Thermogemmatispora onikobensis: one gene and its partner. The protein of the gene in region 1 interacts with the protein of each later gene in a pairwise test. Links are inferred from orthologs where the notes say so. Each region holds a gene or a part of one and is shown in the gene's direction. Other genes may lie near its edges.

Evidence for each region.
Region 2: the proteins of rpe (region 1) and eno interact in binary tests that used the Escherichia coli proteins (3 or more experiments, as listed by UniProt). The link is inferred for Thermogemmatispora onikobensis from one-to-one orthologs.

What each region holds. Positions count from the first base shown.
Region 1 is NZ_BDGT01000002.1:112,605-118,335, forward strand. Bases 1,855-4,768 are described here. They hold rpe (ribulose-phosphate 3-epimerase), read left to right. Parts: upstream 1,855-2,910; coding sequence 2,911-3,627; downstream 3,628-4,768. Other genes in these bases: BGC09_RS01565 (glucose-6-phosphate dehydrogenase assembly protein OpcA), read left to right, coding at 1,855-2,059; pgl (6-phosphogluconolactonase), read left to right, coding at 2,165-2,914; BGC09_RS01580 (P1 family peptidase), read left to right, coding at 3,865-4,768. Also shown: zwf (glucose-6-phosphate dehydrogenase), read left to right, coding at 1-335; more of BGC09_RS01565, read left to right, coding at 806-1,854; more of BGC09_RS01580, read left to right, coding at 4,769-4,830; BGC09_RS01585 (NUDIX hydrolase), read right to left, coding at 5,725-5,731. UniProt on the Escherichia coli protein: Catalyzes the reversible epimerization of D-ribulose 5-phosphate to D-xylulose 5-phosphate.
Region 2 is NZ_BDGT01000040.1:10,715-16,377, reverse strand. What follows is about bases 1,370-4,215. They hold eno (phosphopyruvate hydratase), read left to right. Parts: upstream 1,370-2,052; coding sequence 2,053-3,378; downstream 3,379-4,215. Other genes in these bases: BGC09_RS16380 (alpha/beta fold hydrolase), read left to right, coding at 3,433-4,215; hisC (histidinol-phosphate transaminase), read left to right, coding at 1,370-1,626. In the rest of the region: BGC09_RS16395 (hypothetical protein), read left to right, coding at 1-466; more of hisC, read left to right, coding at 484-1,369; more of BGC09_RS16380, read left to right, coding at 4,216-4,335; BGC09_RS16375 (hypothetical protein), read right to left, coding at 4,502-4,705; BGC09_RS16370 (hypothetical protein), read right to left, coding at 4,734-5,552. UniProt on the Escherichia coli protein: Catalyzes the reversible conversion of 2-phosphoglycerate (2-PG) into phosphoenolpyruvate (PEP). It is essential for the degradation of carbohydrates via glycolysis.

The sequences.
Region 1 (5,731 bases):
CAGACGAAGGCATCTCGTTGCGCTTTGGGGCCAAAGTGCCGGGCACCGAGATGCAGATCCGCTCGGTCAACATGGACTTCTTCTACGGCTCATCCTTTATGCGTCCGCAGCCGGAGGCCTATGAGCGGCTGCTGCTCGATTGCATGCTGGGTGACTCCACGCTCTTTACCCGCCGTGACGAGGTAGAAGCGGCCTGGGAGTTCATCCAGGGCATTCTGGATGCCTGGGCGGAGGCGCCGCGCGAGACCATTCATCCGTATGAGGCAGGCACCTGGGGACCCCAGGCTGCCGACGAATTCATCTGGCGTGATGGGCGCCGCTGGCGACGGCCCTAGCGCGAGCCTGCGCTCGCCCCCAGACTGGCGGGTGCAATTCAGACCCACGCCACCGTGCCAGGCCGCGGCTACCCGTCCGGCCTGTCGCGTCAGCCAGCTAACGAGGCTACCAATCAGACAACCAGTCGGTCACCCAAAAGCTGGGTGGGAAACTGGCTGACGCACCCTCGCCTGCATCTTGGCTCCGCCGCCCTCTGCGGCGCGGCCTGATTTTGCCGTGGCTGGTCAGCAGGGGGGACGGTCAACGGAACGGTGGGCAAAGCTGTGACCTGAGCCGATGCACCGATAACACGGGGGGCCTGCTCACTCAACGGTACTGAAGGGAGCTGTTTGCCTTTCGGTACCTCGCTTACACAACACGAGCCAAACGAGAAGCTGCAGTAGCTAGCGCACGCGATCCAGGCCGGACGGCCTCCGCCCGTCCGTCGGTCGCCTGGAACGATGCCGTTCTCTATCAGGGGAGATCTGGAATGACTGTGGACCTCGACCTATCCCCGGGGACACGCTCGCTGTGGGCCGGCAAGGCTATTCCCTGGGAGCATCTAGAGGAAGAAGTGGCTTTGCTCTGGAAAATGGCCGCCGATAACATGCGCATCGGCCAGAACATGAGCGTACGCACCAGCGTGCTCAACCTGGTGATCTGTGTGCCATCGGTTGCGCGCGCACGCTACGCCAGCAACCTGCTGCGCGATCTGCTGAGCACGCATATCGCGCGTGTCATCATTCTCATTCTCGAAGATGATCGCGACGCACCGGCCTCGGTCGCGACCTGGGTGACCCTGCGCAGCTTCCCAGTCATTTCAGACCTGACTCGCCACCACTTTGAGCAGATTACCGCCCTTCTGACCGGGCCTGTTGTTGGGCATAGCGCTGCCTTGTTGCAAAGGCTGGTCAGGCCGGACCTGCCGATCTACCTCTGGTGGCTTGATGAGCCTCCGGCGAGCGGCGATCCTCTGGGTTCGCTGGCTGCTATCAGCCAACGGCTCATCGTCGATTCAGCCAGCTTTCAGGCGCCGGGGCCAGCTCTGCGTCGCCTGGCCTCGCTGTTAGAGACTTATCCTGCCTGTGCCATCAGCGACCTGAACTGGGGACGTCTGACGCCGCTGCGCCAGCTTGTCGCCCAATTCTTCGACGGCCAGGAGTATCGACCGTACTTTGAAGGTATCCAGCGCATCGAAATCGAGCACGCCGTCCTTAGCGCCTCTGACGACCAGAATCACCTGCCGTCGCCAGCGATCTCAGCTGCTGGCGGGCGCTCTCAGCGCCTCCAGGAGCCTGCCCGCGCCCTATTGATGGGAAGCTGGCTCAAGGAGCGTCTCACCTGGCGTCGCGTCGCCTGCAGCGCCTCCTGTCCTGGCAGCAGCGAGAGCCTGCCACCGGGCGCCTATCACTGGTGTCTGGAGAATGGTGCCGGGCAGCCGACCCGGCTGGATATCCGCCCGCGTCGCGAAGGCGAAGTTCCCCCTGGTACCATCTGCCTTCTGCGCCTCACGAGTCGATTGGCGAACCAGCAGGCGCTCTTCAGCATCAGCCGCCTTCCTGGCGACAGCAGCGATCACGTGCTGACCTCCATTGAACTAGAGCAGGAGCAACCGCGCCAGCGCACCCTCAGCCTCAACGAGCAGCGTCAGGAAAGCCAGCTCCTGGTCGATGAGCTAGAGATCACCGGCCATGATGACCAATTCGAAAGAATTCTGCAGGAACTGGCGGCCTTACTGACTTAAGCGAAGCGTCTGGGGGGCGCCATCGAAGGGCCTCTCTCCTCTTCGTCTACGCCAGAGTACTTGCTCTGGCGAGCCAGCTTCACCAGAGAGGACAGAATCGAGAAAATGCAACAGCAGATCGCCATCTATACGGATAGTGAGACTCTCAGTCACGAGGCGGCTCGTCTCGTCACCCGCCTCGCCCAAGAAGCCATTGTCACCCGCGGGCGTTTCACGCTGGCTCTGGCCGGAGGCTCCACGCCCCGCAAGCTCTACAGCTTGTTGGCCAGCGATCCCTATCGTAGCCAGATAGACTGGGCGCGCGTTGACATCTTCTGGTCAGACGAGCGTTGCGTTCCGCCCGACCATCCAGAAAGCAACTACCGCATGGCCTACGAGGTCATGCTGAGCAAGCTGCCTATTCCCGCAGCCAATATTCACCGCATGCCAGCCGAGCAAGCAGATCGCCAGGCTGCGGCGGAGAGCTATACAGCTGAGCTACGGCGCGTCTTTGGCACAGCGGGCGTACCTGTCTTCGATCTCATTCAGCTTGGCATGGGGCCGGAAGGTCACACCGCCTCTCTATTCCCGCATCAGGCGGCTCTACACGAGCGTGAGCATCTCGTCTTGCCCGTCAGCGTACCCAAGCCTCCACCCGAGCGGCTCACCTTCACCCCGCCCCTGCTCCAGGCCGCGCGCCATATCCTCTTCCTTATCACCGGCAGCGACAAAGCCGAAGCCGTGCGCGCCGTCCTCGAAGAGCAAGGCTCGCCCGACGACTATCCCGCCCGTCTTGCACACGCCGCCGCCGGCCAGGTCGCCTGGTTGCTAGACACAGCCGCCGCCGCAGCCCTCAAGAGGAGGCCCACAGCATGACAGCCGAGCAACCAACCCCCAGGGCGGTCCCCGTGCCGCAGACACCAGCAACCATTGGCCTTGTGCCCTCCATCCTGAGCGCCGACTTCAGCCGTCTCGGGGAGCAGGTTCGGGCAGCCGAAGAGGCTGGCGTGCAGCGCATCCAGATCGACGTCATGGATGGGCACTTTGTGCCCAACATCAGCATGGGGCCTCTCATTGTCGAAGCCGTGCGGCGCAGCACCAGCCTGCCGCTGGAGGCGCACCTCATGATCACCAATCCCGAGTACTACATCGAAGCCTTCGCGCAGGCCGGTGCCGATGTCATCATCGTGCACCAGGAGACCTGTCCTCACCTGCACCGCATCGTACAACAGATTAAAGAAGCTGGCAAGCAAGCAGGGGTGGCGCTCAATCCCTCCACTCCCGTCTGGCTGCTTGAAGACATCCTCTCCCTGCTTGACCTGGTCCTCATCATGACCGTCAATCCTGGTTTCGGCGGTCAGGAATTCATCCCCGAGACCCTACCCAAAATTGCCCGTCTCAGGCAGCAGCTCACCGAGCGCCAGCTTCGCTGTGACCTTGAAGTTGATGGTGGCATCAACGAGCACACTGCCCCGCTGGTCGTACGGGCCGGAGCCAACCTACTCGTTGCCGGCAGCGCCATCTACAACCGGCGCGAGAGCGTTGCCGCCGCCGTCGAACGTCTCCGGCGCGCCCTGGCCCTGGCCTGAAAACCTGCAACAGCCCTCAGCAAGTAACAGGAGAGAGTGCGAGCCTTCGGGCCTTCATCTTCTTCGCCCAGGCTGACAGCTCGGCGCCGGACCAGATTGGAGCAAGCCGAAGGCTTGGGGAGACGACCGTGAGGCAGCGCGCTGGGCGTCAGCGCAGCCAGAGCGGCAGCCAGCCGGGCCAGGCGGCGAGGCCACCATCGCCGCCGGACGCCAGAGAACTATCAGGAGGCAGCGACCATGCACGACGACATCACCGATATCCCCGGCATCCGCGTCGGGCACGACACCGACCTGGAGGCAGGCACTGGATGCACAGTTCTGCTCTGTGATCCGCCTGCCGTAGGTGGAGTAGACGTACGCGGCGGAGCCCCGGCCACGCGCGAAACCGACCTTCTGCGCCCCCTCTACCTGGTCGAGCGTGTCAACGCCATCCTGCTCACCGGAGGCAGTGCCTTTGGACTGGAGGCTGCTGCAGGAGTCATGCGCTACCTTGAAGAACGCCACCAGGGTTTTGAGACCGGGGTAGCGCGCGTACCGATCGTTCCGGCAGCCGCCATCTTCGATCTGGGTCTTGGATCATCACAGGTGCGGCCCGACGCTGCGGCTGGCTACCGTGCCTGTGAGCGGGCGAGCGGAGGACCGATCGAACAAGGAAGTGTAGGGGCCGGAACTGGGGCCACTGTGGCCAAGCTAGGCGGAAGTGCGCAGGCCATCAAGGGAGGGCTTGGCTCAGCCAGCATGCAGCTCCCCGACGGGACCATGATCGGCGCCCTGGTTGTCGTCAACGCCGTTGGCAATATTGTCGACCCGGGCAGTGGGGCCATCATTGCCGGGGTGTCGGGAGCGGGAGCAGTCCAAGGGCAAGGTCCCCATCCCTTCAGCAACACCACCATTGCCGTCGTTGCCACCAATGCCGCCCTCAACAAAGCGAGTATCAACAAAATAGCGCAAATGGCCCATAACGGGCTAGCGCAGGCCATTCAACCAGCCCACACCATGTTTGACGGCGACACTGTCTTTGCCCTGGCCCTGGGCGCAGAGACAACACTCCCCCCTGATCCTGCAGCTACGGCAGCGCAGGTCAGTCTCATAGGGGCCGCGGCAGCTGCCACTCTGGCGCGAGCCATTGTCAAAGCCGTGCGCCAGGCCAAAGGACTCCACGGCATTCCAGCGATTGCCGACCGGGCCCAGCGGTCTGAATGAGAGCGTGGGTGGCCGCGCGCTCAGGGGCTGGTCACAGCAGCGCCGGGCAGGGCGCGGATCGACGCTCGACGCGAACGGGTGCGAGCGAGCGACCGGCCAGCTAGTCAGCATCCTGTCTTAGACCTGTGGCCCATCTTGCCGCCAGGCAGCGAAGCGGCGAGGAGTGCGGAGACAACACGAGACGACCCGCAGCCGGGCCGGGCCCGGGAGCGGGCATCAAGAGAGCGCCGTGAGCGGCTGGCGGATAGAGAGGTAGCAGCGGCGCACGGCTCAGCGTGACGGCGGCCAGCGGCTACCGACTGGCGAGAAAGGCCAGGTAACAGGTACCTCAAGGTTAAGGTTCGAGAATCAGCAGCAGCAGCAACCCTCCACTCAGCAGCATAACCAGAAGACAACATAACACCAGAAGAGGGAAGAGCGGGACGTGGGCCGCTGGGGGCGGAGCGGGCGAGGCGGTAGGGGCCTGCCACTCAGCGCGCAGGGGCAAATCGCGCCGCGTAGCCAGCGTCTTCAGGCCCCCAGTTGTCAGGTCCCCGGAAGGAGGGATAGGGGAGCTGCTTATTCCCGGACCGGACTGCAGCGGCTCCGAAGCGGGGAAGGAAGGGGGAGGGGTCACAGGCAAAGCAAGGGGGGGGTATGCGGCGGAAGCGGGGGACGAAGCAGGCGAGTGGGGGAGCACTGCCCGGTCCGCCTGAGCAAGTCGGAGCTGCGCAGAGTGGGCATCGGAAGTTGGCAGTCTCACAGCAATCTCCACCAGGGGCAACTGAGAGCCAGACCCACAACTCACACAACGAACAACGGAACCTACAAGAGACGCGCTACAGAACAGCACTACCAACGCAGTAGCTATTGTTCATTGTAGCCGGGCGAGGGGAAGAATCAAGGAGACCATGACTATTGG
Region 2 (5,663 bases), on another replicon or contig:
CCTGATCGAGGATTGGGTTCAGTTTACAGAGGAAAAGTGGCGCACGGTCAGCGATAGCCAGCTCGGCTGGAAACCGCTGCGTGGACGCTGGTCCAGCTGGGACGACATTTTCCAGGATACCTTTGCCGCCCATACGTCTGATCCGCTGGCTCAGGCGGCCCAGGACGCCGGCGAGGCTAATGCGCGCCGCTTCGAAAGCGCTCGCGAAAAAGGCTCTGCCGCTTCCGCTGTCGCCTGCTTCCTGCGGGATATGATGACCTTGCGCCGCGGTATGGAGATGCTGCAGGCTACCGGCGGCCAGTTGCCGGAAACCTCGGCGATGCAGCCCGTCGTTCCTCATACGTCCCTCCGCTCTTTCGGCACCAGCGGCCCTCTGCGCGGCAATACCGGCTCCAGCTCCCCTGTGCGCAATTCCTTGATTCGCCGTCCCGCTCAGATCTTCGTGGACGCTGATACTGAAAAGTAGGATGGATATATAAGCCCATGCAACCATATGCCTCGCGTGTTGTTCAGGTCCGTCCAGAGATCGAACGTATTGCTCCCTATGTACCAGGAGAATCGTTAGAGGCTTTCTCTCAAAGAACTGGTATTCCTATCGAGCGCCTGATTAAGCTCAATAGCAACGAGAATCCGTATGGCCCTATCCCGCCGGTACTCGCCGCTCTGGGGCGGTACGTCCACTATAACAATTATCCCGATACCGACTCCACCGCTCTACGGCGGGCCCTGGCCGCCTTCACGGGCCTGGATGAGCGCTATATCGTGCTCAGCCACGGCAGTAATGAACTGATCAATCTGCTCTGGCACGTCTTCCTGTCGGTCGGGGACAATATTATCTGCTGCCCCCCTACCTTTACACTCTATACGACGGTGACGACGCTCTGCGGCGCCTACGTGATCGAGGTTCCGCGGACAGAGTCCTACGACCTCGATGTCGAGGCTATCCTCTCAGCCTTGACTCCCGAGACGAAGCTGATCGTGCTCTGTTCCCCCAACAATCCAACCGGGAATCTGGTGGCCCAGGATGATATTCTGCGCTTGTTGGAGACAGGGCGCATTGTTGTCGTCGATGAGGCCTACGTGGAGTTCTCGCAGCAGCCACGGGGCGTAGCCCATCTGGTGCCCGAGTACCCCAATCTGGTGGTGCTGCGCTCTTTCAGTAAGTGGGCTGGCCTGGCTGGACTGCGCATCGGCTACGGCCTCTTCCCTGAGTGGATCGCCAGCTACTTGCGGCGCGCTCAGTGCCCCTTTGAGGTGAATCTGGCCGGCCACATCGCCGCTATAGAGACGCTGGCCCACCTCGATTGCGTCTGGGAGCGCGTGCAGCTCCTGATCCAGGAACGTGAACGCCTCTTCCAGGTCCTGGCCTCTCAGCCGTATCTGGCGCCGGTCCCTTCCCAGGGGAACTTTATTATGGCGCGCGTCTGCGATGAGGAAATTACGGTGGAGGACATTCGGGCCAGCGTTGAGGCATACGGCATTCTCCTGCGCTATTTCCAGCATCCATACCTGCAGAATGTCTTGCGGGTAACCGTGGGCCTGCCAGAGCATACCGATCTGCTGGCACGCGCTCTGGCTGAGGTGAGCCCTGGCAGAGCACGATCCGGCGCTAACGGCGCTGGCTGAGTCCTCTCTGACTGCTTGACCTAGTGGCCGGCCTGGATCTGGATACCTGCCTTGACTTCCCCTGGTACCGGGGGAGAAGAGGAAGGGATCAGCCAGGTCTGGCAGGTCGGCAACTGCTGTTAATGTTGGGTTACGCTACGCTCCTTCATCGGTCAACTGCTCTTTCTATCCTCTTCTTTGCGATGGGCATTCCAATCGTCCCATGCCTTTCGGTCATTTTGACCGCCAGAAGGTGATTTACGCGCTCGCCTGATAGATTGCCTGTCTGGCAGCCTGTCTGTCTGCCAAGAAAATGCTTGCCCACGACCAGCGGCGCGCGTTACAATACAGCCGGCAATGATGGGCAACGCCGCGCTATCATCGATTGTTTGTCTGGCAGTAAGACGCTAAGATTTGAGCAGAGTTGAGAGAGGTAGGTATTGTTCTATGCCTGGTGTGAGCAGAGAAAGTACGGTCATTGCGAACCTGGTGGCTCGCGAGATCCTCGATTCGCGAGGCAACCCAACGGTCCAGGTGGAGGTCTGGTTGAAAGGTGGGGCTCGCGGTGTCGCGGCGGTTCCCTCCGGCGCTTCCACTGGCGCCCACGAGGCAGTTGAGCTGCGCGATGGCGACCGCCAGCGCTATGGCGGCAAAGGTGTGCTGACGGCAGTCCAGCATGTCAATACGACGTTGCGGGAAGCGCTGGTCGGCCAGGATGCCACAGATCAGGTGGCTCTCGATGGCCTGATGGTCCAACTCGATGGCACGCCAAACAAAGGAAAGCTCGGTGCCAATGCGATTCTCGGCGTCTCTCTCGCCCTGGCCCACGCGGCGGCCAATGCAGTTGGTCAGCCGCTTTATCGTTATTTGGGCGGGGTGTCGGCCAGTGTCTTGCCCGTTCCAATGATGAATATCCTCAACGGGGGGAAGCACGCCGACAACTCCGCCGATATGCAGGAGTATATGATTCTTCCAGTAGGGGCCCGCTCCTTCCGGGAGGCGCTGCGCATGGGAGCTGAGGTCTATCAGAGCTTGAAGAAGGTCTTGCATAGCAAGAAGTATAATACGAATGTCGGCGATGAGGGGGGCTTCGCTCCTTCGCTTAGCTCGAACCGCGAGCCGCTGGAGCTGCTGCTGACAGCCATCGAGGCGGCTGGCTACCGTCCCGGCGTCGATATCTGTCTCGGTATGGACCCTGCCGCCAGCGAGCTGTATCAGGATGGGAAATATGTGTTGGCCCGTGAAGGCCGCACGCTCTCGTCCGCCGAGATGGTCGACCTCTATGAGCAGTGGGTCAACGAGTATCCTGTGATCTCGATCGAGGACGGCCTGGCAGAAGATGACTGGGAAGGCTGGTCGCTGCTCTGTCAGCGCCTGGGCGGACGGGTGCAGTTGGTCGGCGACGATCTGTTCGTGACAAATACAGCCCGTCTGAAGCGCGGGATCGAGGAGCGCGCCGCCAATTCAATCCTGATTAAGCTCAACCAGATCGGAACCCTGACGGAGACGCTGGCAGCCATCGAGATGGCAAAGCGCGCTTCGTTCACGGCGGTGGTTTCCCATCGCTCGGGCGAGACAGAGGATACGACGATCGCCGACCTGGTGGTCGCCACCAACGCGGGCCAGATTAAAACAGGAGCTCCTGCTCGCAGTGAGCGTGTGGCCAAGTATAATCGCTTGCTGGTGATTGAGGAAGAACTGGGCGAGCGCACGGCTCATTATGCAGGCTTTGGGGCTTTCTATAATGTTCCAGGACTCTACGCGCGAATGTAGAGGGGCGATGCAGAGACGCTCGTTCGCAGCGCACGGAAGAGTGAGGAAGAAGCAATGACACAGAGTACAGCACAGTTACCACGGGTGGCAGGCGCCGGTGAACGGCGCACGATCCGCCTGATCCATTATAATGTGACCTACTATGTCTACGGGGCCGAGCATGGCACCGATGGGGCGCTGGTCCTGCTCCATGATGTGCTGGCGGGGGCCTTCGCCTGGCGCGAGGTGATCCCCCTCTTGACCAGCAGCGGGCGCGCGATCTATGTGCTGGACCTGCTGGGCCACGGCCTCTCTGATCATCCCTGGCCGGCTGATACCTCGGTCTGGGGCCACGCTGACTACCTGGCGATGTTCCTGGAAGCCCTCCAGTTGACTAATGTGGTGCTGGTGGGCCACGGCCTCGGCGGCGGCGTGGCTCAGATTCTAGCGACCCGCCTGAGTCGCGAGCGTGTGGCGGGTCTGGTGCTGATCGACACGGTCTGCTATTTGCATGCCTTTGCCGAGGATTGGCCGCTGCCACAAATGAAGGAGCGCCAGGAGTACGATGCTCCTAAGCGCGCCAGCGCTGAGGATGTGCTGCGCGATCTGCGCGCCGCTCTGCCCGCCGCATCAACGCGGCCTGAGCAGTTTAAGCAGCAGATGCTCGATGACTTCGTGAACCATTGGAATAGCGAGCTGCACAAGGAAGTCCTTTATCAGCACATCCGTAACCTGATCCCCTCTTATGTTAATTCGGTGGCCAGTGATCTGCCGCGTGTGGGAAAGCCTGTGTTGATCATCTGGGGGGAGGAAGATCGGCAGTTTCCCGTGAAGGATGCCCAGCGTCTGCATCGGGAGGTCCCGGGTTCGCAGTTGATCATTATTCCCCAGGCCGGCCATCTGGTACTCTTCGATGCGCCAGAGGCTGTGGCGCGGGCCATTCGAGACTTCCTGTCCTCTCTGTCAACACGCGCCTAGCTTCGGCCTCAGGTTGCCGCCCTGAGACAGACAGAGAGTGTGTGTGTGGTCTGGCCCGAGGAGGCCCAGGCCACCGTCTCGTGTGCTCTGCGTTGCCGCCTCCTCTCTCTGCTGCCTATCAGGATAGGGAGGGAGGCGGCAATGGTGGCCTGGGCGCTCTCTGTTTTCAGGCGCAGCGATGAATGTCAATCCCACCTGACTCCTGGCGGTAGGTTTCGTAGCAGCGCAGGTAGCTCTGAAGAGCTTGCAAGTAGGCATCATAGAGGCGCTCTAGCTCGATGGGTGAGGCGCCGCGCTCGTCGGCCACGACCATATCGTGCCAGAGCCTGTGCATGCGCTTTTCGGCATACTGCAGTTGCTTAAAGGACATGAGCAATCCTCGCTAGTGTACGTGTACGCTAGGAAGCTTTACGACTTTCGTTGCGCTGGCGATATTCGCGGCTCAGCTGCAGAATCAGCTCCCGGGCCGCCGCGTAGTTCCAGGAAGCCAGGTCATTTGGCTCCGACTTGCCGAGAGTATCGCAGAGCTTGCGGATGCTGGCGAGCTGCTGGTCGGTGATTGGGCCGTGCTCGCTGTCGCTGCCGTTGCCCGATCGCGGTGAGGTGCGCTGGCGAGATGGGGAAACAGCAGGGACGGCAGCCCCGCGCGCGTTGGAGGAGGCAGCCTCCGGCTCAGAGGCCGCCGTGGCCTCCGGGGCGTGCTCGCCTGTAGAGTGGGGAGCAGCCCGTTCGACGGGACTGTCGACGATACGATGCTCTTCATCCAGCTCCGGGGCAAACTGGGTTCCGAAACCGAGCGCGGCAAGGGCGCGCCCAATGGCGCCCGTCTCAGCCTTCTCGATGAAATCGGGAAAGCTGGCGGCCTTCTCTGACTTAGTACCTGTGGCAACGCCTCCCTTGCCATCCCTGACAACGGCACGGAAGATGACAAAACCCCTGGCCCGGCGAACCATCTTTTCGTTGCGCCGGGTCTCACTGTTGTAGCCGTAATACTCCTCCTCGGTCTCACGCTCCAGATCCAGGTGCACCATCTCGGTTTCAATGGTCCCCTGGGGACAGAGTTCACGAAACCAGACGAGCCGCCACTGGACAGGCAGGTAGTCGCGCAGCTCGCCACGATTGCCGCTTCTGATCTGCAGCAGGTGCTCGCTTGGGTTGAAACGTGGACGCTGCTCCTCACGGCTCTGGGAATGAGAGTGCTCACCAAGAGATGTCATAGACAATGTCTCCTCTTTCTGACTGTTCCTCGCCCTGCGCCTGACTGGCTGGCCTCCTTGAACGACCTCGCCGGACGCTGTGCAAATCGTTGCGGTGAGAGCGAGCCGAGT